2 regions of the Microbacterium jejuense genome follow, and region 2 is predicted to be linked to the other one. Evidence: riboswitches for the same ligand, from Rfam matches in the RefSeq annotation. Region 2 holds a riboswitch; the other holds the start of a gene.

Region 1 (10,654 bases), on a different contig from region 2:
CGGCGAGCCGGTCGGGGTCGCGCGGCACACCGTGTACGCCACGCCGACCGACGGCGCGGCGCCCGCGTTCCTGGACGCCACCCGCACGAGAGAGCTCCCGATCCCCGACCACACGGCGGGGTTCGCCGTGATGCTCGAGGCGTTCGCCTCCGACGGCCCCTCGCTGCACGACAGCCCGCCGGTCGCGGTCGGGCACCGTGTCGTGCACGGCGGCGCGCGGTTCTTCGAGCCGACGCTGATCACGCCGCTCGTCGAGATCAACATCGACGAGCTGTCGGTGCTGGCGCCGCTGCACAATCCGGCCAACCTCGCGGGCATCGTCGCCGCGCGGCGCGCGTTCCCCGATGTGCCGCACGTCGCGGTGTTCGACACCGCCTTCCATCAGACCCTGGCCCCCGCGGCGTACACGTACGCGATCGACACCGAGGTGGCGGCATCCCATCGCATCCGCCGGTACGGATTCCACGGCACATCGCACAAGTTCGTGAGCGAGGCGGCCGCGGCGTTCCTCGGGCGCCCCGTGGAGGACCTCACGCAGATCGTGTTCCACCTGGGCAACGGCGCCTCGGTGACCGCGATCGACCGTGGCCGCTCGGTCGACACGTCGATGGGCTTCACCCCGCTGGAGGGGCTCGTGATGGGCACGCGGTCGGGCGACATCGACCCGGCCGTGCTCTTCCAGCTCGCCCGGCGCGGCGGTCTGTCGATCGATGACCTCGACGACCTGCTCAACAAGCGCAGCGGGCTGCTGGGACTGGCCGGGTCCAACGACCTGCGCGACATCCGCGCCGCGATCGAGCGCGGCGACGAGCGCGCCATCCTGGCGTTCGAGGTGTACGTCCATCGGCTGCGCGGGTACGCCGGGGCGTACCTGGCGCAGCTCGGCGGCGCGGACGTCATCTCGTTCACGGCCGGCGTCGGCGAGAACGCCCCGCACGTGCGCGCCGGCGCGCTCGAGACGCTCGGGTTCGCGGGCGTCGAGATCGACCACGAGCGCAACGAGAGCCCGGACCGCGGCATCCGCGTCATCTCGACGGATGCCTCACGCGTGACGGTGCTCGTCGTCCCGACCGACGAAGAGCTCGAGATCGCGCGACAGACACTGTCCGTCTCCCGCGCGTAACCTGCCCCACGTACCCTGAAGCCCATGGACGCCCTACCCGACCTCACCGCCTACGACGCCGTGCTGTTCGACCTGGACGGCGTGCTGACCCCGACCGCCGAGGTGCACATGCACGCGTGGCAGACGATGTTCGAAGAGCTGTTCGCCGCGTGGGACATCACCCCGCCGTACATCGAGCGCGACTACTTCGACCACCTCGACGGCAAGAAGCGGTACGACGGGGTGGCGAGCCTGCTGCGCTCGCGCGACGTCGAGGTGCCGTGGGGTCATCCGTCCGATCCGCCCACCGCCGATACGGTGTGCGGCATCGGCAACCGCAAGAACGCCGTGTTCGAGCGTGTGCTCCGCGCCGAGGGGATCGCCGCGTATCCTGGATCGCTGCGCCTGCTCGACGTGCTGGCGGCGGCCGGGACCCCGGTCGCGGTCGTCTCGAGCTCGAAGAACGCCGAAGAGGTGCTGGCAGCCGCGGGCATGCGCGACCGGTTCACGGTCGTCATGGACGGGGTGATCGCCGAGCGCGACCACCTCGCGTCGAAGCCGGCTCCCGACGTGTTCGTCGAGGCGGCGCGGATGCTGGGCGTCGAGCCCGCACGCAGCGCGGCCGTCGAAGACGCGATCAGCGGGGTGCGCTCGGCTTCGGCCGGCGGCTTCGGATTGGTGGTGGGCGTCGACCGCGGAGTCGGTGCGCAGGATCTGGCGGATGCCGGAGCACATGTGGTGGTGAAGGACCTGGAGGAGTTCGTACGATGATCGATCGCGATCGGTTCCCCGTCGACCCGTGGCGTCTCGTCGAGAAATCGTTCGACGTCGACGATGCCGGTGTCACCGAGACCCTGTTCGCCGTCGCGAACGGCTACCTCGGACTGCGCGGCAACCACCCTGAGGGACGCTTCGCACACGAGCACGGCACGTTCATCAACGGCTTCCACGAGACGTTCCCGATCCGTCACGCCGAGCAGGCGTACGGGTTCGCCGAGGTCGGGCAGACGATCGTCAACGCGCCAGACGCGAAGGTGATGCGCGTGTACGTCGACGACGAGCCGCTGTCGCTCGACGTGGCGGACGTGCGCGAGTACGAGCGCGAGCTCGACTTCCGCGACGGCGTGCTGCGCCGCCACATCCTGTGGATGACGCCGTCGGGCAAGGAGGTGCGGATCGAGTTCGAGCGCCTCGTGTCATTCGAAGAGAAGCACCTGGCGGTCATGTCGGTCGACGTCACGGTGCTCAACGCCGACGCGCCGGTCACGATCAGCTGCCAGATGATCAACCGCCAGGACGGCGAGGACGTCTACGGCGGCACGCCGCCGACGCGCCGCGCCAAGGCCGCCTTCGATCCCCGCAAGGCGGAGCGCATCCAGGAGCGCGTGATGCAGCCGGAGGAGTACTGGCAGGACGACACGCGGGCGGCGCTGTCGTACCGCGTCACCGAGTCCGGCATGTCGCTCGCGGTCATCGCCGACCACCTCGTCGAGACCGAGAACGCGTACAGCGCCCGCTCGCTCATCGAGCCCGACATCGCCAAGAACGTGTTCCGCGTGCAGGCGAAGGCCGGTGTACCGGTCCGGGTCACCAAGCTCGTCAGCTACCACACGTCCCGGGGCGTGCCGGCGCGCGAGCTGATCGACCGCTGCCGCCGGACGCTCGACCGGGCGCTCAGCGAGGGCGTCCACGCGATCCGCACCCGGCAGCGTGCGTGGCTCGACGGGTTCTGGGAGCGCTCGGACGTCCGCATCGGCGGGCACGACGACCTGCAGCAGGCGACCCGCTGGTGCCTCTTCCAGCTCGCGCAGGCCGCCGCCCGCGCCGACGGCCAGGGCGTCCCCGCGAAGGGCATGACCGGATCCGGGTACTCGGGCCACTACTTCTGGGACACCGAGATCTACGTGCTCCCGTTCCTCGCGTACACGACGCCGCTGTGGGCGCGCAACGCGCTGCGCATGCGGTACCTCATGCTCCCTGCGGCGCGCCGGCGGGCGTTCCAGCTCAATGAGGCGGGAGCGCTGTTCCCGTGGCGGACGATCAACGGCGAAGAGGCGTCGGCCTACTACGCCGCCGGCACCGCTCAGTACCACATCAACGCCGACGTCAGCTTCGCGCTGGCGAAGTACGTGCGGGCCACCGGCGACGACGAGTTCCTTTACCGCGAAGGCGTCGACATCGCGGTCGAGACGGCGCGCCTGTGGGCGACGCTCGGCTTCTGGCGCTCCAGCGACGGCGTGGCCGCCAGCAACGAGGCCGGGGAGGGCGAGGTGTTCCACATCCACGGCGTGACCGGCCCCGACGAGTACACGACTGTCGTCAACGACAACCTGTTCACGAACGTCATGGCCCGCTTCAACCTCCGCTTCGCTGCGCGCACCGTGCGCGAGATGGCCGAGGTCGACGGCGAGGTGTACCGGCAGATGGTCGACCGCCTCGGCCTGGAGCCGGGTGAGCCCGAGTCGTGGGACCGTGCGGCGGAGGCCATGCACATCCCGTTCAGCCCGAACCTCGGCATCCATCCGCAGGATCACGTGTTCCTCGAACGCGAGGTGTGGGATCTCGAGAACACCCCAGCCGACAAGAGGCCGCTGCTGCTGCACTTCCACCCGCTGGTGATCTACCGGTACCAGGTGCTCAAGCAGGCCGACGTGGTGCTCGCGCTGTTCCTGCAGGGCAACCACTTCTCGCCCGAAGACAAGCTGGCCGACTTCGAGTACTACGACCCGCTGACCACCGGCGACTCGACGCTGTCGGCGGTGGTGCAGTCGATCCTGGCGGCCGAGGTCGGGTACCAGGACCTCGCGCTGGACTACTTCCGGCAGTCGATCTTCGTCGACCTCGCCGACCTGCACCACAACGCGTCCGACGGCGTGCACGTCGCGTCGGCGGGCGGCGTGTGGACGGCGCTGGTGTCGGGCTTCGGCGGCATGCGCGACCACTTCGGCGAGCTGTCTTTCGATCCGCGGCTCCCGGCGGCCTGGCCCTCGCTGGAGTTCACGCTGCACTGGCACGGCACCCCGCTGACGGTCACGGTCACGCGTGACGAGCTGCGTGTGAACGCCGGCGACGGCGACCCGATCGGGTTCAGCGTTCGCGGCGTCGGCTATGTGGTCGGCGCGGACGAAGAAGTCGTGGTGCCGCTCGACGGTCAGGGACCGGTGATCCCGGGCCGCCCCACGCTGCGCACGCTCGGCGAGGCGCGACGCGAGGACGGCTCGCTGCTGTCGGCCTCGGTGCCGACCGTCACCTCGACGATCCCGATCATCGTGCCCGACGTCGAGACAGCCGCGCAGGACTGACGCGCCTCCGGCTCGCGCCGGTCGAGGGGGATGCCGCCGCTCAGGCTTCGGCGGCGGCCGCGGCGCGGGCGGCCTCGGCCGCCCGCGCGACCCACTTGGGCAGCTCGCCGTAGCGCTGGAAGGGCATGATCTCGCCGGCGGCGCTGCCCTCGATGAGCTGGGTGAGCCGGCGTTCGCGCGTCGACTCCTGCTTGGCCGAGAGCACCCAGTGGTACACCTGGCGCCGGTACGTCGGCGTCGCGGCGTCGAGGAACGCGGTCGCCGCGGGATCGGCAGCCACGCGCGCCGCCCACTCCGGCGGAAGCTCCTGGTCGGGGTTCTCATGCGAGTACACGCCGGTGCGGTCCTCGCGGCGCCGGGCGTACGCGGCGAGTCCCGCCTCGGTCATGAGCCCCTGCGCCGTGAGCTGCTCGACGAGCTCGATGTTGACCTTCGACCAGTTGCTCGACGGCTTGCGCGGCGACCAGCGCTGGCGCACCGCGTCATCGTCGATCCGCTGGGCGACGGAGTCGATCCAGCCGTAGCAGAGCGCGACGGGGACCGCCTGCTCCCACGTGAGGGGGCGGTCGGCGACGTGCTTCTTGTAGAGCCCCATCCACAGCTCGGTCTCGGTGTCGTGGTGGGCGGCGAGCCACGCGCGGAACTCCTCGGGCCCTGAGAAGAACACCGCCGGGCGTTCCGGGGTACCGCCGGGGGTGCCGATCGTCGTCGCCATGCGCCGAGTCTGCCAGTCCGGGCGGACATCGCCCGTCACACCCTGGTCATGAGCCGTCCCGGTCGTTGAGCGAACCCCGCTTCCCGTCACACGTTCGCCGCGTCGACCTCCAGCGGCGCCTCGAAGAAGCTCAGCTCATGGGCCGTCGACCGCAAGAGCGCGGCCTTCATGCGCGAGCGCTCGTCGGCGGTCGCCGCGCAGGCTGCGGCATCCACGATCCTCACCGCGTGCGCGCTCGCTTCGGCGAACGCGGGGTCGCCGTACGCCGCGAGCCAGTCGTCGTACGGATGGGCGTCGTGACGTGCCGCGGCCAGTTGCGCGCCGAGGTCGGCGTAGACCGTGAAGCAGGGGAGGAGCGCGGCGACGAGCTCGCCGTAGCTGCGACCGCAGGCGTGCAGATGGTTCGTGTAGGCCAGCGTGGCCGGAGCGGGCTCCGCGGGAGCGCGACCGTCGAGGTGCGCGTCGTGAAGGCGCTGCTCCTCGACGACGGCCGACTGCGCGGACCGCGCCCAGAACGCCTGCTCGTCGGGCGTCGGGGCCAGAGCGCTCGCCCGCGCCAGCAGTCGCGCGTACTCGCCGAGGTACCGGGCGTCCTGGGCGAGGTACCAGGTGAACGCCTGCCGATCCAGCGAGCCGTCGCCGAGCCGGCGCACGAACGCGCACGCCTCGATGTCCGCCCGGAGGTCGGCCGCGGCATCCCTCATCTCGTCCGACCACGCGCCGCGGGCGGCAGACCGTGATTCGTGGAAGTGGTCGATCGGGCCGTTGCCGCGCCCGACGCGCAGCCGGTCTGCGTGCTCGAGCGCGCCGGTGAGCCACTCCTTGGCGCGCCCCAGCGCATCGGGCCAGGCGGCGCCCCCGCTGCGCAGGGTGGCCATCGCCGACGACAGCGAACACCCCGTGCCGTGGGTGCTGCGGGTCGCGACACGCGCACCCACGACCTCGTGCACGCCGCCGGAGCCGATGAGCGCGTCCGGGCCGACGAGGGCGTCCGGGCAGTCGGCGCCGTCGAGATGCCCGCCCTTCAGCAGCACGATCGTGCCGGTCGCCTCGTGGAGCCGGCGGGCGGCATCGAGCGCCTCGTCCCACGTGGCGGCGAGCGGGCGGCCGGTCAGCACGGCGAGCTCCGCGAGGTTCGGCGTCACGAGGTCGACGTCGGCGCAGAGCGCCCGCAGCGCGTCCTCGGCGGCGGCATCGAGCAGCCTGTCGCCGCTGGTGGCGACCATCACCGGGTCGAGCACGACGACCGGCGGTCGCACGCAGGCGAGCCAGGTGCGGACGACGCCGATGATCGCGGCATCCTGCAGCATCCCGATCTTCACCGCGTCGATCTCGACGTCGTCCGACACGGCGTCGAGCTGCGCGGCCAGAAAGTCGACCGGCGGCACATGCACGTCGCGCACACCCCGCGTGTTCTGCGCGACGAGCGCGGTGACCACGGCCATGCCGTAGCCGCCGAGTGCGCCGATCGTCTTCAGGTCTGCCTGGATGCCGGCGCCGCCGGTGGGGTCGGTGCCGGCGATGCTGAGGACGCGGGGGATGTCGCTCATCGGCCCACCTCGACGGGCGCGGCATCCGCGATCCGGCGCAGCTCCCGGGCGACCACGGCCGGATCGTCGGCGGCCGACAGCAGCGACACGACGGCGACGCCCGCCGCTCCGGCCGCGCGCAGCGGGGCGACGTCGGACAACCCGATGCCGCCGATCGCGACGCACGGCAACGGCGTCGCCGCGGCCAGCCGGGCGAATCCGTCGACGCCGAGCGCGGGCGGATGGTCGGGCTTGGTGGACGTGGGACGGATCACACCCACCCCGAGATAGTCGAGGGTGCCCGGCGGGAACGCGGCCGCCGCGCCGAGGTGAGCGGGCGTGTTCGCCGTCCATCCGATGACGGACTCGGCGCCGAGGAGCCGTCGAGCGGCGTCGGGCGGCAGGTCGCTCTGACCGAGGTGCACGCCGTCCACCCGGACCCCGGTGCCGCGGGCGGCGAGCACGATGTCGACGCGGTCGTCGACCACGAACGTCGCGCGCCCCGCGACGACCGCCGACAGAGCCACCGTCTGGGCGAGCAGGTCGCGCGCCGTGCCGCCCTTGACGCGCAGCTGGACGACGTCGACACCGGCCTCGACCGCCGCCGCGACCACGTCGCGCGTGCGCGCGAAGGGCAGCCGGTCGTCGGTCACGAGGTGCAGCTGCAGGCTCATCGCACGCCTACCGTCAGGGTGGCGACGGCGCGGCCGTCGAGGTCGGCCGGGGCTGCCTCGGCGAGGGCATCGAGCAGCGCGACCGCGAACGAGCCGGGTCCGCTCGCGCGGGCGGCCGCGCGTTCCGAGGCGGCGGCGTAGAGGGTGGATGCCGCCACCGCGGCGTCGAAGGGCCGGCAGACGCCCAGGAACGCGGCCATCACGGCGCCGAGAGAGCAGCCGCCGCCGGTGACGCGGGTCAGGAGCGCATCCCCGCCGCCGATGCGGACGACCTCGACGCCGTCGGTGACGAGGTCGACCGGACCCGACACGGCCACGACGCCGCCGGTGCGCAGTGCGAGCTCGCGGGCGGCGTCGGCGGCCGCATCCGTCTCCTCCGTGGCGTCCACCCCGCGACCGCCGGCCCCGGCGCCGGCGAGCGCGAGGATCTCGGACGCGTTGCCGCGGATGATCGCGGGCCGGTGCTCGAGCAGCTCGGCGGCGAACGCGGTGCGGACGGGCAGGGCACCGACCGCGACCGGATCGAGCACCCAGCGCTCGGTCGCGCGGACGGCCTCGCGGGCGCCGTCGCGCTGCTCGACGCCCGGCGTTCCGAGGTTCACGAGCACGCCGTCGGCGATGCCGGCGAACAGGCCCGCCTCGCCGGGCAGGTCGCACATCGCCGGTGCTGCGCCGACCGCGAGCAGCACATTGGCGGTGAATCCGGTCACCACGGCATTGGTGATGCACTGCACGAGCGGTGCGGCATCCCGCAGCGCCGTGAGCGCCTCTGAAGGGGACAGGTGGACGGTGGCGGCGCGCGTGTTCATCGCGACATCCCTTCGCTCGCATGATCGAGATCAGGTTCGACGGGTGTGTTCTCAGCCCGCCGTGCGGGCACCCCGTGTCACTGCCGAGCAATCTAGCAGGCCCGGGATCGGCCGCCGTGATGCGATGCGCCGAGCCTGCCGAAGTGTCGGGACCACGCCGTAGGCTGGGGGAGTGACCACAGCCCTCTATCGCCGCTACCGGCCCGAGTCGTTCGGCGAGATGATCGGGCAGGGTCAGGTCACCGAGCCGTTGATGACCGCCCTGCGCGGCGACCGGGTCGGCCACGCCTACCTGTTCTCGGGCCCCCGCGGGTGCGGCAAGACGACCTCCGCCCGCATCCTCGCCCGCTGCCTCAACTGCGCCGAGGGCCCGACCGACGTGCCGTGCGGAAAGTGCGACAGCTGCATCGAGCTGGGCCGCGGCGGCGGCGGATCGCTCGACGTCGTCGAGATCGACGCGGCCAGCCACAACGGCGTCGACGATGCGCGCGACCTGCGCGAGCGCGCCGTGTTCGCCCCGGCCCGCGACCGGTTCAAGATCTTCATCCTCGATGAGGCGCACATGGTGACGCCGCAGGGCTTCAACGCCCTGCTCAAGCTCGTCGAAGAGCCGCCGGACCACGTCAAGTTCATCTTCGCGACGACCGAGCCCGAGAAGGTCATCGGCACGATCCGCTCGCGTACGCACCACTACCCGTTCCGCCTCGTGCCGCCCGCCGCGATGCTCGAGTACGTCGAGCAGCTCTGCGTGCAAGAGGGCGTCGAGGTCGAACCCGGTGTGCTGCCCCTCGTGGTGCGCGCCGGCGGCGGGTCGCCGCGAGACACGCTGTCGCTGCTCGACCAGCTGATCGCCGGCTCCGACGATGCCGGGGTGACCTACGCGCGTGCCGTCGCGCTGCTCGGCTACACCCCTGACGAGCTGCTCGACGAGGTCATCGACGCGTTCGGCGCGTCCGACGCCGCTGCGGCGTTCTCGGCGGTCGACCGCGTCGTACAGACCGGTCAGGACCCTCGCCGTTTCGTCGACGACCTGCTCGAGCGCCTGCGCGATCTCATCGTCGCCGCCGCGACCGGTCAGGGCGCCGCCGCGGTGCTCCGCGGCGTCTCGGCCGACGACCTCATGCGCAAGCAGCGCCAGGCCGACGCGTTCGGCACGGCCCGTCTCTCGCGCATCGCCGACCTTGTCATCGCGACGCTCGACGACATGACCGGCGCCACCTCGCCGCGACTGCAGCTCGAGCTCATGGTCGCCCGCGTGCTGGCGAGGGGCGCGGATGCCGCAGCCCCGGCGGTGCCGTCGGCTCCGGTCGGCGCGGCTGCCCCGGTCGTCGAGCGTGCGCGCGAGACGGCTCCGGCGTCAGCACCCGTTTCTGCGGCTCCTGCGCCCGAGCCGGCGCCGGCGCCCACCGCCCCTCGCGAGCTGACGACCGAGAATCTCGTCGCTGCGTGGCCCGACGTGCTCACGCGACTCGAGGGCATCAGCCGGTCGTCGTGGATGGTCGCCACCGCGTCCCGCCCGATCGGCGTCACGACCAAGGGCGACGACCATGTCGTCGCGCTCGAGTTCTCCAGCGCGAGCGACCTCACGAAGTTCAAGCCCAAGCCGCAGGGGCAGGGTGCGTTCCTCGACGTGCGCAGCGCGATCGAGCAGGTGTTCGGCAGCCAGGTGAAGTTCCTGCCGCGGCTCGCGGAGCCGGGTTCCGGCGGCGGCGCAGCGTCCGATCGCGGACCGGCCCCCGCGTCCGCGTCGGCAGCTGGGCGGCCCTCCGCACCTGCGGCGACGGCACCCGAGGCGGTCGCGGCCCCGGCTGCTGCGTCCCGGCCCTCGGCGCCTGCTCCCTCGACGCCGCGCGCCTCGGCCCCGACCGCTCCGGCCACACCCACCGGGACCGCCTCGGCGCCGCGTGCGTCGGCGCCGAGTTCTCCGGCGCCGCGGGGTGCGGCATCCGCCCCCGCTGCGAAGGCCGCGCCGGCCGCAGCCGCGCCGGTCACGGACTGGGCCGTCGCGCCGATCCCTTCCGACGACGATGCCCCGCCGCCCGATCCCGGCCCCGCCGCGATGCCGAGCATGGGCCAGTTCGCCGTCGACGACGAGCCCGAAGACGCGGAGCGGGTGCGTGTCGCGACGCTTGCTCCGCCGCAGGTGGCGCCGCACGACGGCGACGTGCTGCCGCGCGCCGAGCTGGCTCCCGCGGTCGAGCGCGACGACGAGCCCGACGACGATCTCGACCTCGACGAGTCCGGGGCGCCGGTCGAGGCCCCGGTTCCGCCCACTGTCGCGCCGCCGATCACCCCGGTCGTGCGTCCGCGCAACGACGGCGTGCAGCGGTACGGCGAGGCGGTCGTGCGGCAGATGCTCGACGCGACGTTCATCGGCGAAGAGCCCTACGAGCCCCCGACGAGGTTCAACTAGCCCATGTACGACGGCATCGTCCAGGATCTGATCGACGAGTTCGGCCGCCTGCCGGGGATCGGCCCGAAGTCGGCGCAGCGCATCGCGTTCCACATCCTGCAGACCCCGAA
Region 2 (10,654 bases):
ATGGCCGAGGTGGACTGGGTGACCTCGCTCGTGCCTCACGTCGCCGTGCGCGGCATCGTCGCGCGCGCACCCCTCGAAGACCCCGCCGCCACCGACGAGCACCTCGCGGCCTTCGCGGAGCGTCCGCTCGTCGTCGGCGTGCGGCGTCTGCTGCAGTCCGAGCCCGACGGCTTCGCCGCGCGGCCCGGATTCCGCGCATCGGCGCAGGCCGTGGCATCCGCCGGTCTCGTCTTCGACGCGTGCGTCCGGGCGCATCAGCTGGCCGACGTGATCGCGCTCGCCGACGCGGTTCCCGACCTGGCGATCGTGCTCGACCACCTCGGCAAGCCCGCCGTGGGGACGGTGGATGCCGCAGCCCCCGCCGCCGGAACGCCCTGGTCGGCGGCGCTCGCGGCCCTGGCCGAACGGCCGAACGTCGTGTGCAAGCTGTCGGGACTGCCCGGCGAGTCCCCGGACGGGTGGTCGGACGCGCAGCTTCGGCCGTTCCTCGACGTCGCGCTGGGCGCGTTCGGCCCGGACCGGCTGCTGTTCGGCGGCGACTGGCCGGTGTCGGGACCTTACGGCCGCTGGGTCGAGACCGTCGCGACGTGGGCCGTGGACCGGTTGGGCGACGCCGAGGCTGTTCTCGCCGCCAACGCCGAGCGGGTGTACGGACTGCGCTGAGGCGGTGCCCGCTCTCGATCCCCGTCTCGCTTCGCTCGCTCAACGACCGGGGGCGTGCACCCCTCGGCCGCCCCGCGGAGCGAGGAACGAGCGGAGACGAAACGCGGCGAGACGTTCTCGAGAGCTCGGGGCCGGGATCAGCTGCCGACGGGGCGCAGCCGCAGCGCGGCCATGCCGCCGTCCACCTCGATGGAGGTGCCGGTCGTCGAACCCGACCGGGGGCTGACGAGGTACAGCACCGCACCGGCGACCTCGTCCGGCGACACCAGGCGGCCGTGCGGCTGCCGGGCCTCGAGCGCGGCGCGCTCGGCGGCAGGATCGGGGGCCGAGTCGAGCAGCCGCCCCACCCACGGGGTGTCGGCGGTGCCCGGGTTGACGGCGTTGACGCGGATGCCCTCGCGGAGGTGGTCGGCGGCCATCGCGCGCGTGAGCGAGAGCACCGCGCCCTTCGACGCGCTGTACAGCGCGCGCTGCGGAAGGCCCGCGGTCGCGGCGATCGACGACGTGTTGCACACCGCCGCCGCCGGCGACTGCCGCAGCCACGGCAGTGCGGCGGCTGTCACACGTGCGATGCCCGTGACGTTGATCGACAGCACGCGCGCCCACTCGTCGTCGTCGTTCGCGGCGATGTCGCCCTGGGCGCCGATGCCGGCGTTGTTGACGAGGATGTCGATGCGGCCGAAGCGTTCCGCCACGGCGGCGACGGCGGCATCCACTTCCGCCCGCGACGAGACGTCCGCCGCGAACGCGGCGAACCGAGGATCGGCACCCGCGGGATCGCGGTCGAGCACGGCGACCTGCGCACCTTCGTCGGCGAGCGCGTGCGCGACGGCGGCGCCGATGCCCGAGGCGCCGCCGGTGACGACGGCGACGAGTCCGTCCAGCTGTGCGGTCATCGCGATGCCTCCCATGCGACGAACTCCTGGCGCTGCGCGCCGAGCCCCTCGATCTCGATGTCGACCACGTCGCCCGGCGCGAGGTACGGGAACCGGCCCGACAGCGCGACGCCCTGCGGGGTCCCGGTGAGCACCAGGTCGCCCGGCTCGAGCGTCAGGAACTGCGACAGGTGCCACACGATGTGGTCGACCGGAAAGATCATGTCGGCGGTCGACGAGTCCTGGCGCGGTTCGCCGTTGACGTGGCTGCGCAGCCGCAGCGCCTGCGGATCGACCTCGTCGGGCGTGACCAGCCACGGGCCGGTCGGGTTGAATCCGGGGGCGCACTTGCCCTTGGACCACTGCCCGCCCGACACCTCGAGCTGGAACGTGCGCTCAGAGAGGTCGTTCGCGGTCACGAACCCGGCGATGTGCGCCGCGGCGTCGGCGGGGGAGTCGAGGTACGACGCGCGGCGGCCGATCACGACACCGAGCTCGACCTCCCAGTCGGTCTTCTCGCTGCCGCGCGGGATCGTCACGGTGTCGTACGGGCCAACGACGGTGTTGGGCGTCTTGAGGAACACCACCGGCACCGGTGGCGGTGCGGAGCCCGACTCCGCGGCGTGCGCGGCGTAGTTCATGCCGATGCACACGACGGCGCTCGGGCGCGCGAGGGGGGCGCCGACGCGCAGCCCGTCCGCGCCGTCGAGCTCGGACAGCTCGCCCGCGGCGATCGCCGCGGCGGTGCGGCCGACGGGATCGCCGGCGAGGAAGTCGCCGTCGATATCGGAGGTGAGGGGGCGCAGGTCGAGGCAGCGATCGCCGTCGAGGACGACGGGGATCTCGTGACCGGGGTCGCCGAGGCGCGCGAACTTCATTGGTCTCCTGGTGGTTCCGGGGCGGGCGCGAGCGCTTGTCGCGACCGCGTCTCTGGGCAGCGGGGCGTGATTGACAGTATAGACATCCGATGTTTAACTGCGGGTAGTTCGTATCTCGAACCCGAAACCCCCGCAGGAGACCCGCCATCGTGAGCCGCATCGTCGCGTTCGAGACGACAGACATCCGATTCCCGACGTCGTTGAGCCTCGACGGCTCCGACGCGATGAACCCTGACCCCGACTACTCCGCCGCCTACCTGCGGATCGTGACCGACGCCGACGACGGCATCGACGGCCACGCCTTCGTCTTCACGATCGGGCGGGGCAACGACGTGCAGGTGGCGGCGCTCGACGCGCTCGCCGCGCACCTCGTGGGGCGCGAGGTGGAGCCGTTCCTCGCCGACATGGGCGCGGCCAACAGCGAGCTCGTCGGCGACTCGCAGCTGCGCTGGCTCGGCCCCGAGAAGGGGGTCATGCACATGGCGATCGGCGCGGTCGTCAACGCGCTGTGGGACCTCAAGGCCAAGCGCGCCGGGCTGCCGCTGTGGCAGCTGCTCTCGCGCATGACCCCCGAGGAGATCGTCGCGCTGGTCGATTTCCGCTATCTCACCAATGCGCTGACCCCCCAGGACGCCCTCGCCATCCTGCGCGCGGCCGAGCCGGGCCGCGCCGAGCGCGAGGCGGAGCTGCTGGCCACCGGCTACCCGGCCTACACGACGAGCCCGGGATGGCTCGGCTACTCCGACGAGAAGCTCGCCCGGCTGTGCCGCGAGGCGATCGCCGACGGGTTCGGGCAGATCAAGCTCAAGGTCGGCGCCGACCTCGACGACGACATCCGGCGCCTGCGCATCGCGCGTGAGACGTGCGGCGAGGGGTTCCCGATCGCGATCGACGCCAACCAGCGCTGGGAGGTGTCGGAGGCGATCGCGTGGGTGAACGCGCTCGCCGAGTTCGACCTCGCCTGGATCGAGGAGCCCACGAGCCCCGACGACGTGCTCGGCCACGCCGAGATCTCGCGCGGCGTCGCCCCGGTGCGGGTGGCCACGGGCGAGCACGCACAGAACCGCGTCATCTTCAAGCAGCTGCTGCAGGCGCAGGCGCTGGATGTCATGCAGATCGACGCCGCGCGCGTCGGCGGCGTGAACGAGAACATCGCCAACCTGCTGCTCGCGGCGAAGTTCGGCGTGCCGGTATGCCCCCACGCCGGTGGCGTCGGCCTGTGCGAGGCCGTGCAGCACCTGTCGATGTTCGACTTCGTCGCCGTCAGCGCGAGCCGCGAGGGCCGCATGATCGAGTACGTCGATCACCTGCACGAGCACTTCGTCGTGCCCACCGAGGTGCGCGGCGGCGTCTACGTCCCCCCGCTCGCACCGGGCGGCGGCATGGAGATGAAGCAATCCAGCCGCGCGGCGTACACGTTCGGAGCGGTCGTCCCCACGCCTGCTCCCCGCGCCGCCGGCGCGGCGCTCGGAGACGCCGGCGCGTGGGCCCAGCCTCGTCATGACTGAGCTCCCTTCGCTCACGCGTCTCGGGTACGGCGCCGCCAACCTCGGCAATCTGTTCCGGCCGCTCACCGACGACGACGCCTGGGCGATCCTCGACGCGGCCTGGGACGCCGGCATCCGCTACTTCGACACCGCGCCGCACTACGGGCTCGGGCTGTCGGAGCGGCGCCTGGGCGCGTTCCTGCAGACCAAGCCCCGCGACGAGTTCGTCGTGTCGACGAAGGCCGGGCGCCTGCTGCGGCCGAACCCCGATGACGACGGCGGTCTGGACCTCGCCGCCGACTTCCACGTGCCGACCGCGCTGCGCCGGGAATGGGACTTCTCGGCCGCCGGCATCCGGGCGAGCCTCGACGAGTCGCTGGAGCGCCTCGGCCTCGACCGCGTCGACGTCCTGTACCTGCACGACCCCGAGCGGCACGACCTCGACCTCGCGCTGCGCGAGGCGTTCCCCGCGCTGCAGCAGCTGCGCGACGGGGGAGCAGTGGATGCCGTCGGCATCGGCTCGATGGTGTCGTCGGCGCTCGTGGCGGCCGTCGAGGGCGCAGACCTCGACCTCATCATGATCGCGGGGCGCTACACGCTGCTGGAGCAGTCGGCTGCCGATGAGGTGCTGCCGGCCTGTCGTGTGCACGGGACCGGCGTCGTGACGGCATCCGTCTTCAATTCCGGCCTTCTCGCGAAGGACGAGCCGTCGCGCGACGACCGGTACGAGTACGGCCGGATCCCCGATGAGCTGTGGGACCGCCTGCAGCGCATCCTCGCGGTGTGCCGTGCCCACGGCGTCCCGCTGCCCGCTGCGGCCGTGCAGTTCACCCTGCGCGAGCCGGCGGTGCGCTCGGTCGTGGTGGGCGGCAGCCGCCCGGAGCAGCTGCGCCGCAACGCCGAGCTCATGGCCGTCGAGATCCCGGCCGCGCTGTGGGACGACCTCGCGTCCGAGGCCCTCACCCGCTGATCCCCGGGGTGCTGATGCGCCCTCTCTCAACGAGCAAGGATGGCGGGGAGGGATGCCGGCGGCCGGACGAGCGGGGCGCCCGGCATCCGACCGGATCAGTCGTTCAGGCCGAACAGGTCGAGCGGGTGCGTCAGACGCCACCAGGGTGACGGGTCGGAGACGTCGGCCGCGAGAGTGAGATCGACGGTCGTGTCGTCGAGGGGGCCCGTGACCTGCAGCGAGCCGACGGCGTCGCCCGCCTTCCGCGCGTCGCCGAGGTCGAAGGTGGTCGCCACTTCGCCGACGCCGCCGTTCCACAGCACGACCGACGCATCGCCGGACGAGACCACGTCGACCTTGTCGCCCCAGCGGGTCTCGACGATGCCGGCGACGGTTCCCGCGGCGACGGAGGGCTTGAGCTGCAGCTCCTGCTCGAGCTGCGCATAGATCGCGCGCGACGCGGCCAGACGGGCGTCGTCGTCGGGCTGTCCCAGCACCGACGCGTACAGGCGCACCGTGGTGTCGCCGATCGTGACGTCCTTGGCCGACAGCAGGTTCCACGCGTCGAGCGTGCCGGTCTTGATGCCGACCACGCCGGGATCGGCCAGCAGCTCGTTGGTGTTCTCGACAGTGCCGGCGCCCGGGAGCACCACGGACTTCTGCGCGACGATCTCGGCGATCACCGGGTTCTCGAGCGCCTTCTGCGCGAGCGGGATGAGCGACTCGGCGCTCGCCCGGTTGCGCTTGTCGATGCCGGTGGGCTCGTACAGCGTGATGCCCGGGACGCCGTGCGCGGTCAGCCACTCGTTCGCCGCCGTCGCGTACACGGCGTCGGAGGGGAACAGATCCTGCGCCAGACGGTCGGCGTAGTTGCCCGCCGAGCCGATCAGCATGCCCTGCAGCATCTGATACTCGGTGAGCGAGCCGCCCACCGGCACGTCGAGCGCGGACTCGCCGCTGCGCAGATACTGCCAGTAGGCGTTGCCGTCGGCGGACGTGAACCGGTACGAGGGTCCCTGCTCGCCCACGGCGAGGGGCAGCTCGTCGAGCACGACGAGCGCCGTGACGACCTTCGTGATGCTCGCGATCGCGTCGGCGTCGGGCGTCGACGACAGGGTCCCGATGCCTTCGACGGCCTCGGCGGCGCTGCCCTCGGCCGGCCACGCCGGCACGGCGGCGGGAGCGGCGACGGGCTGCGCCTGGATCGGGGTCACGGTCGGTGCGACGGCGTTCAGCGGCCACAGCAGCGTGGTGCCCGCGTACGCGGCGAGCACGCCGGCGATCGCGAGCGTCGGCACGATCACGCCCGCGCGCAGCGGCGAGCGGTGCGGCGCGTCGGCGAGCAGGTCGGCCTCGACCGCGATGTACGGGCTCGCCGCGGCGGTCAAGTCGCCCGGGGCGGCCACGCGGCCGACGGTGGCCGGGTCGACCCACGACAGCGCGGTGCCGTCCGAAGGGAGCCGCGGCGTCCCCGCCGGCGGCGCCTCAGGCTCGGCGACGAGCAGGGCGCCGGTGTCGAACGCGCTCAGGTCGAGGTCGTCCAGCGGGACGTCGTCGCCCGTGGGGGCCGGCGCGGGGAGATCTGCGGATGCCGCACCGGGCGCCGCAGCGGCCGCCGCCGGTGCGGGCTCGAACACCGGCAGGGCGGACGAGGCCGTCGCCGCCCCGAGCGGGGCTGCGGCGATCGAGGTCGGAACGGCGGCGGTGTCGACCGGAACGGTGCTGCTGGAGCGCGGCGCGGGCACCGTCTCGCCCGGAGCGGTGAGGGCTCCCTCCGGAACCGTCAGGACCTCGGCCGTGCGGGCACGACGCTCACGGCGCGAAGGCGCGGGGGCAGCGTCGTCCGGAGTCACCTCCCAACGATACCTTGCCTGCCCCGGCGGTATACTCGTGGCCACAACCACGGGAGTCCGGTGAGCCGGGCTGAGAGGAAGCGATCCACGCTTCGACCGTCGAACCTGATCCGGATCATGCCGGCGCAGGGAGGAGAACACATGCACGCGTCCGCATCCACGTCAGCATCTGTCGCCGCGGCATCCGCGGCTTCGCGCAGCCTTCGCTGGCGCGTCGTCGACATCGTCGTCGCTGCCGTTCTCGGCGTCGCGGTCGGACTGGTCTTCTGGGCCTGGAACACCATCGGCGGCACCTGGTTCGTCGCCATGGACGGCCTCACGCCCGGTCTCGGCGGACTCGCCGTCGGCATCTGGCTCATCGGTGGCGTGATCGGCGGTCTCGTGATCCGCAAGCCCGGCGCCGCCCTGCTGGTCGAGGTGATCGCCGCGCTGGTGTCGATGCTCATCGGCAATGTGTGGGGCGTCTCGACAGTGCTGTCCGGGCTCGTGCAGGGGCTGGGCGCCGAGCTCGTCTTCGCCCTGTTCCTGTACCGGCGCTTCACGCTGCCCGTGGCCATGCTCGCCGGTGTCGGCGCGGGTGTCGGCGCGTGGGTGTTCGAGCTGTTCTACGGCAGCTCGCCCAACATCCTCAAGACCGTCGAGTTCAACGTCATCTACCTCGTCTCGCTGATCGTGTCGGGCGCCCTGCTCGCCGGCGTCGTGGGGTGGCTCGCGGTGCGCGCGCTCGCAGCGACGGGCGCGCTGAGCCGCTTCGCCGCCGGACGCGAAGCGCGACGCGAGGTCTGACATGCCGGCGGTCTCGTCCGCCGCGACCGCCCGCGCGGCCGCGCAGGTCGGCTCCGCCGCCCAGACCCGGCCCGCCGGCATCACGGCAGAGGGCTGGGGCTGGCGGTACGCGGGACGCCGAGCGTCCGCGGTGCGCGACCTGTCGTTCACGATCGAGCCCGGCCAGCGCGTGCTGCTGCTCGGCGCTTCAGGGGCGGGCAAATCGACGCTGCTCGCCGGTATCGCGGGCCTGCTCGGCGGCGCCGACGAGGGCGACCAGACCGGCACGCTGCTGATCGACGGCGTCCGCCCCGAGCTGCAGCGCGGGCGCGTCGGCCTCGTGCTGCAGGATCCCGACGCCGGCGTGGTGCTCTCGAAGGTGGGCGACGACGTCGCTTTCGGCTGCGAGAACCTCGGCGTGCCGGTGGCCGACATCCCGGCGCGGGTCGCCGAGGCGCTCGACGCCGTCGGGCTGGACGTGCCGCTCGGCCGTGCGACCAAGGCGCTCTCGGGCGGGCAGAAGCAGCGTCTCGCGCTCGCGGGCGTGCTCGCGATGCGGCCCGGCGTGCTGCTGCTCGATGAGCCCACCGCCAACCTCGACCCCGAGGGTGTGCGAGAGGTGCGGGCAGCCGTCGAGCATGCCGTCGCCGACAGCGGCGCCACCCTCGTGGTGATCGAGCACCGCACCGAGGTGTGGGCCGACCTCATGGACCGCGTCATCGTCGTGGGCGCCGACGGGGGGCTGCTCGCCGACGGCCCGCCCGCCGAGGTGTTCGCACGCGTCGGCGGCGCGCTCGCCGACGCCGGGGTGTGGGTGCCCGGGCATCCGATCGATCTGCCCGTGCTCGCCGCGGCGTCGGACCGGGGGGATGCCGCGCTGGCGGCATCCGCGCTCTCGATCTCGCGCGACGGACGCTCGATCGTGCGGGCAGGGCTCGACGTGCGGGTACCCCGGAGCGCGGCGACCGGCATCGTCGGGCCGAACGGCGCGGGCAAGTCGACGCTTGCGCTGACGCTCGCGGGGCTGCTGCCCGAGGCGGCCGGTCACGTGGTCGCCGCGCCGGAGCTGGCCGGGCGGTCGGGGCGCCGGCCGTCGCGCTGGACCTCGCGCGAGCTGCTCACACGGATCGGCACGGTGTTCCAGGAGCCCGAGCACCAGTTCCTCGCCGCGACGGTGCGCGACGAGCTCGCGATCGGCCCGCGCTCGCGCGGGGTCGCGGCGGCCGCGGTCGACACGATCGTCGACGAGCTGCTCGAGCGCCTGCACCTGGCGCCGCTGGCCCTCGCCAACCCGTTCACGCTGTCGGGCGGCCAGAAGCGACGGCTGTCGGTGGCGACGGTGCTCGCCGACGCGCCGCCGGTGATCGTGCTCGACGAGCCCACGTTCGGTCAGGACCGGCGCGGGTGGGTGGAGCTCGTCGCGCTGCTGCAGTCCGAGATCGCCGCGGGCACCACTGTCGTGGCCGTCACGCACGACGACGACGTGCTGCGCCACCTCGGCGCGCACCGCATCGACCTGGGCGCGCCCGCCGGAGCGTCGGCATGAGCGCGGTCGGCGCCGTTGCGGCGCCCGAGACCGGGGCCGCCACGACCGCGTGGCTCGACGGGGTCAACCCGGTCACCAAGGTGGTGCTCGCGCTGCTGCTCTCGGTGCCGCTGTTCGCCTCGATCGACATCACCAGCGCCCTGGCCGCCATCGTGCTGCAGCTCGCGTGCCTGCCGCTGACCGGACTGCGAGTGAAGACCGTGCTGAAGCGGATGCTGCCGATCGTGGTGTTCGCGCCGGTCGCCGGTGTCAGCATGCTGCTGTACGCCGAGCCCGGCGGCCGCGTCTACTGGTCGTCCTGGTACGCCACGATCAGCGACGACTCGATCGCGCTCGCGATCGCGGTGTGCCTGCGTGTGATCGCACTCGGCCTCCCGACGATCCTGCTGTTCGGCCGCACCGACCCGACCGAGCTCGCCGACGCCCTGGCGCAGGTCGCGAAGCTGCCGTCGCGGTTCGTGCTCGGCGTGCTGGCCGGCACGCGCACGCTCGGGCTGTTCCTCGACGACTGGCGCAGCATGGGCCTGGCACGGCGTGCGCGCGGCGTCGGCGACACCGGCGCCGTGCGGCGCTTCTTCTCGATGGCCTTCGTGCTGCTCGTGTTCGCGGTGCGCCGCGGCACGAAGCTCGCGACAGCGATGGAGGCGCGCGGGTTCGGCTCGGGCATCCCGCGCACGTGGTCGCGGCCGTCGCGGCTCGGCCGGCGCGACCCTGTCGCGCTGCTGGGCGGCATGATCATCATGTCGCTCGCGATCGGCGCCGCCGTGGCGCTGGGGACGTTCCGCTTCGTGTGGTCGTGAGCGGTAGACGTCAGTCCGCGGCGACCAGGCGCTCGTAGGCCGGCTGCAGCGCCGGGAAGTAGTCGTCCCAGGTCACCGTGGCGACCTCGACGCCGGCGTGCGCGGCGACGAGCCGGTCGAGGTAGTACTCCCAGCCCGGGCCGATCGAGCCGACGTCGTCGCCCACGTCGAGCCGCTGCCCGAAGGTCAGCACGGTGTCGCCGGGGGAGTCCTCGGCCAGCTCGAACCACAGGTGCCAGCCGCCCGCGTCGGGCGCGGTGTCGCCGGCGAAGCGCCGCGGCCGGTCGCACTCGTGGATCGTGTACTCAGCGGGCGGGGCATCCTCCGCCTCCGAGGTCATGAAGAACGCGACGTGCCCGGTGCGGGGGTCGCCCTCCCAGCGTCCGATCCAGCGCTCCAGCCGGTCGGACTCGGTCAGCTCGCGCCACACCTCTTCGGCGGTCGCGGAGAAGCGCCGCAGGATCACGAGGTTCGCATGCCCGTCGATCTTGGTGACGGTGCCGGTGATGTCGGTCATGTCGCGTTCCAGAGCTCCCGGTAGTAGGCGAGGCGCCCGCGGTCGGGCTCGACGCCGTAAGCGGCGATGAGCGCGTCCTCCCACCCCTCGCCATAGTTCCAGACTGTCGACATCGACGCCACGGCGATGTCGGCCCACCGGTCGCCGACGCCGAGCGCGCCGAGGTCGACGTGCGCGCTCCAGCGGCCGTCGCCGCCGATGAGCGTGTTGGGCATGCACGCATCGCCGTGGCAGACGACGAGCCGGTCGACCGGCGGCGCGTCGCGGAGCGCATCGGGGACGTGGATGCCGCGTCCCGCGGCGTTCGCGATGCGCCGGGGC

The links. Region 2 has a riboswitch for thiamine pyrophosphate ahead of ABEA46_RS01950 (ECF transporter S component). Riboswitches for the same ligand answer to the same signal wherever they lie in the genome.
Region 1: linked by a shared signal. The riboswitch ahead of thiM (hydroxyethylthiazole kinase) and the one ahead of ABEA46_RS01950 (ECF transporter S component) in region 2 are both predicted to bind thiamine pyrophosphate.

What each region holds. Positions count from the first base shown of each region.
Region 1 covers NZ_BAABLG010000009.1:157,807-168,460, reverse strand. Annotated here, with positions in the region: gene ABEA46_RS16640 (acetate/propionate family kinase) at 1-1,123, shown strand, start outside; gene ABEA46_RS16635 (HAD family hydrolase) at 1,148-1,873, shown strand; gene ABEA46_RS16630 (glycoside hydrolase family 65 protein) at 1,870-4,404, shown strand; gene ABEA46_RS16625 (YdeI/OmpD-associated family protein) at 4,445-5,119, opposite strand; gene thiD (bifunctional hydroxymethylpyrimidine kinase/phosphomethylpyrimidine kinase) at 5,206-6,669, opposite strand; gene thiE (thiamine phosphate synthase) at 6,666-7,322, opposite strand; gene thiM (hydroxyethylthiazole kinase) at 7,319-8,131, opposite strand; TPP riboswitch at 8,122-8,216, opposite strand; gene ABEA46_RS16605 (DNA polymerase III subunit gamma and tau) at 8,304-10,544, shown strand; gene recR (recombination mediator RecR) at 10,548-10,654, shown strand, end outside.
Region 2 covers NZ_BAABLG010000001.1:437,920-448,573, forward strand. Annotated here, with positions in the region: gene ABEA46_RS01920 (amidohydrolase family protein) at 1-663, shown strand, start outside; gene ABEA46_RS01925 (SDR family NAD(P)-dependent oxidoreductase) at 801-1,559, opposite strand; gene ABEA46_RS01930 (fumarylacetoacetate hydrolase family protein) at 1,556-2,416, opposite strand; gene ABEA46_RS01935 (enolase C-terminal domain-like protein) at 2,566-3,924, shown strand; gene ABEA46_RS01940 (aldo/keto reductase) at 3,917-4,873, shown strand; gene ABEA46_RS01945 (D-alanyl-D-alanine carboxypeptidase family protein) at 4,969-6,705, opposite strand; TPP riboswitch at 6,745-6,854, shown strand; gene ABEA46_RS01950 (ECF transporter S component) at 6,847-7,491, shown strand; gene ABEA46_RS01955 (ABC transporter ATP-binding protein) at 7,493-9,016, shown strand; gene ABEA46_RS01960 (energy-coupling factor transporter transmembrane component T family protein) at 9,013-9,816, shown strand; gene ABEA46_RS01965 (SRPBCC domain-containing protein) at 9,827-10,333, opposite strand; gene ABEA46_RS01970 (phosphotransferase) at 10,330-10,654, opposite strand, start outside.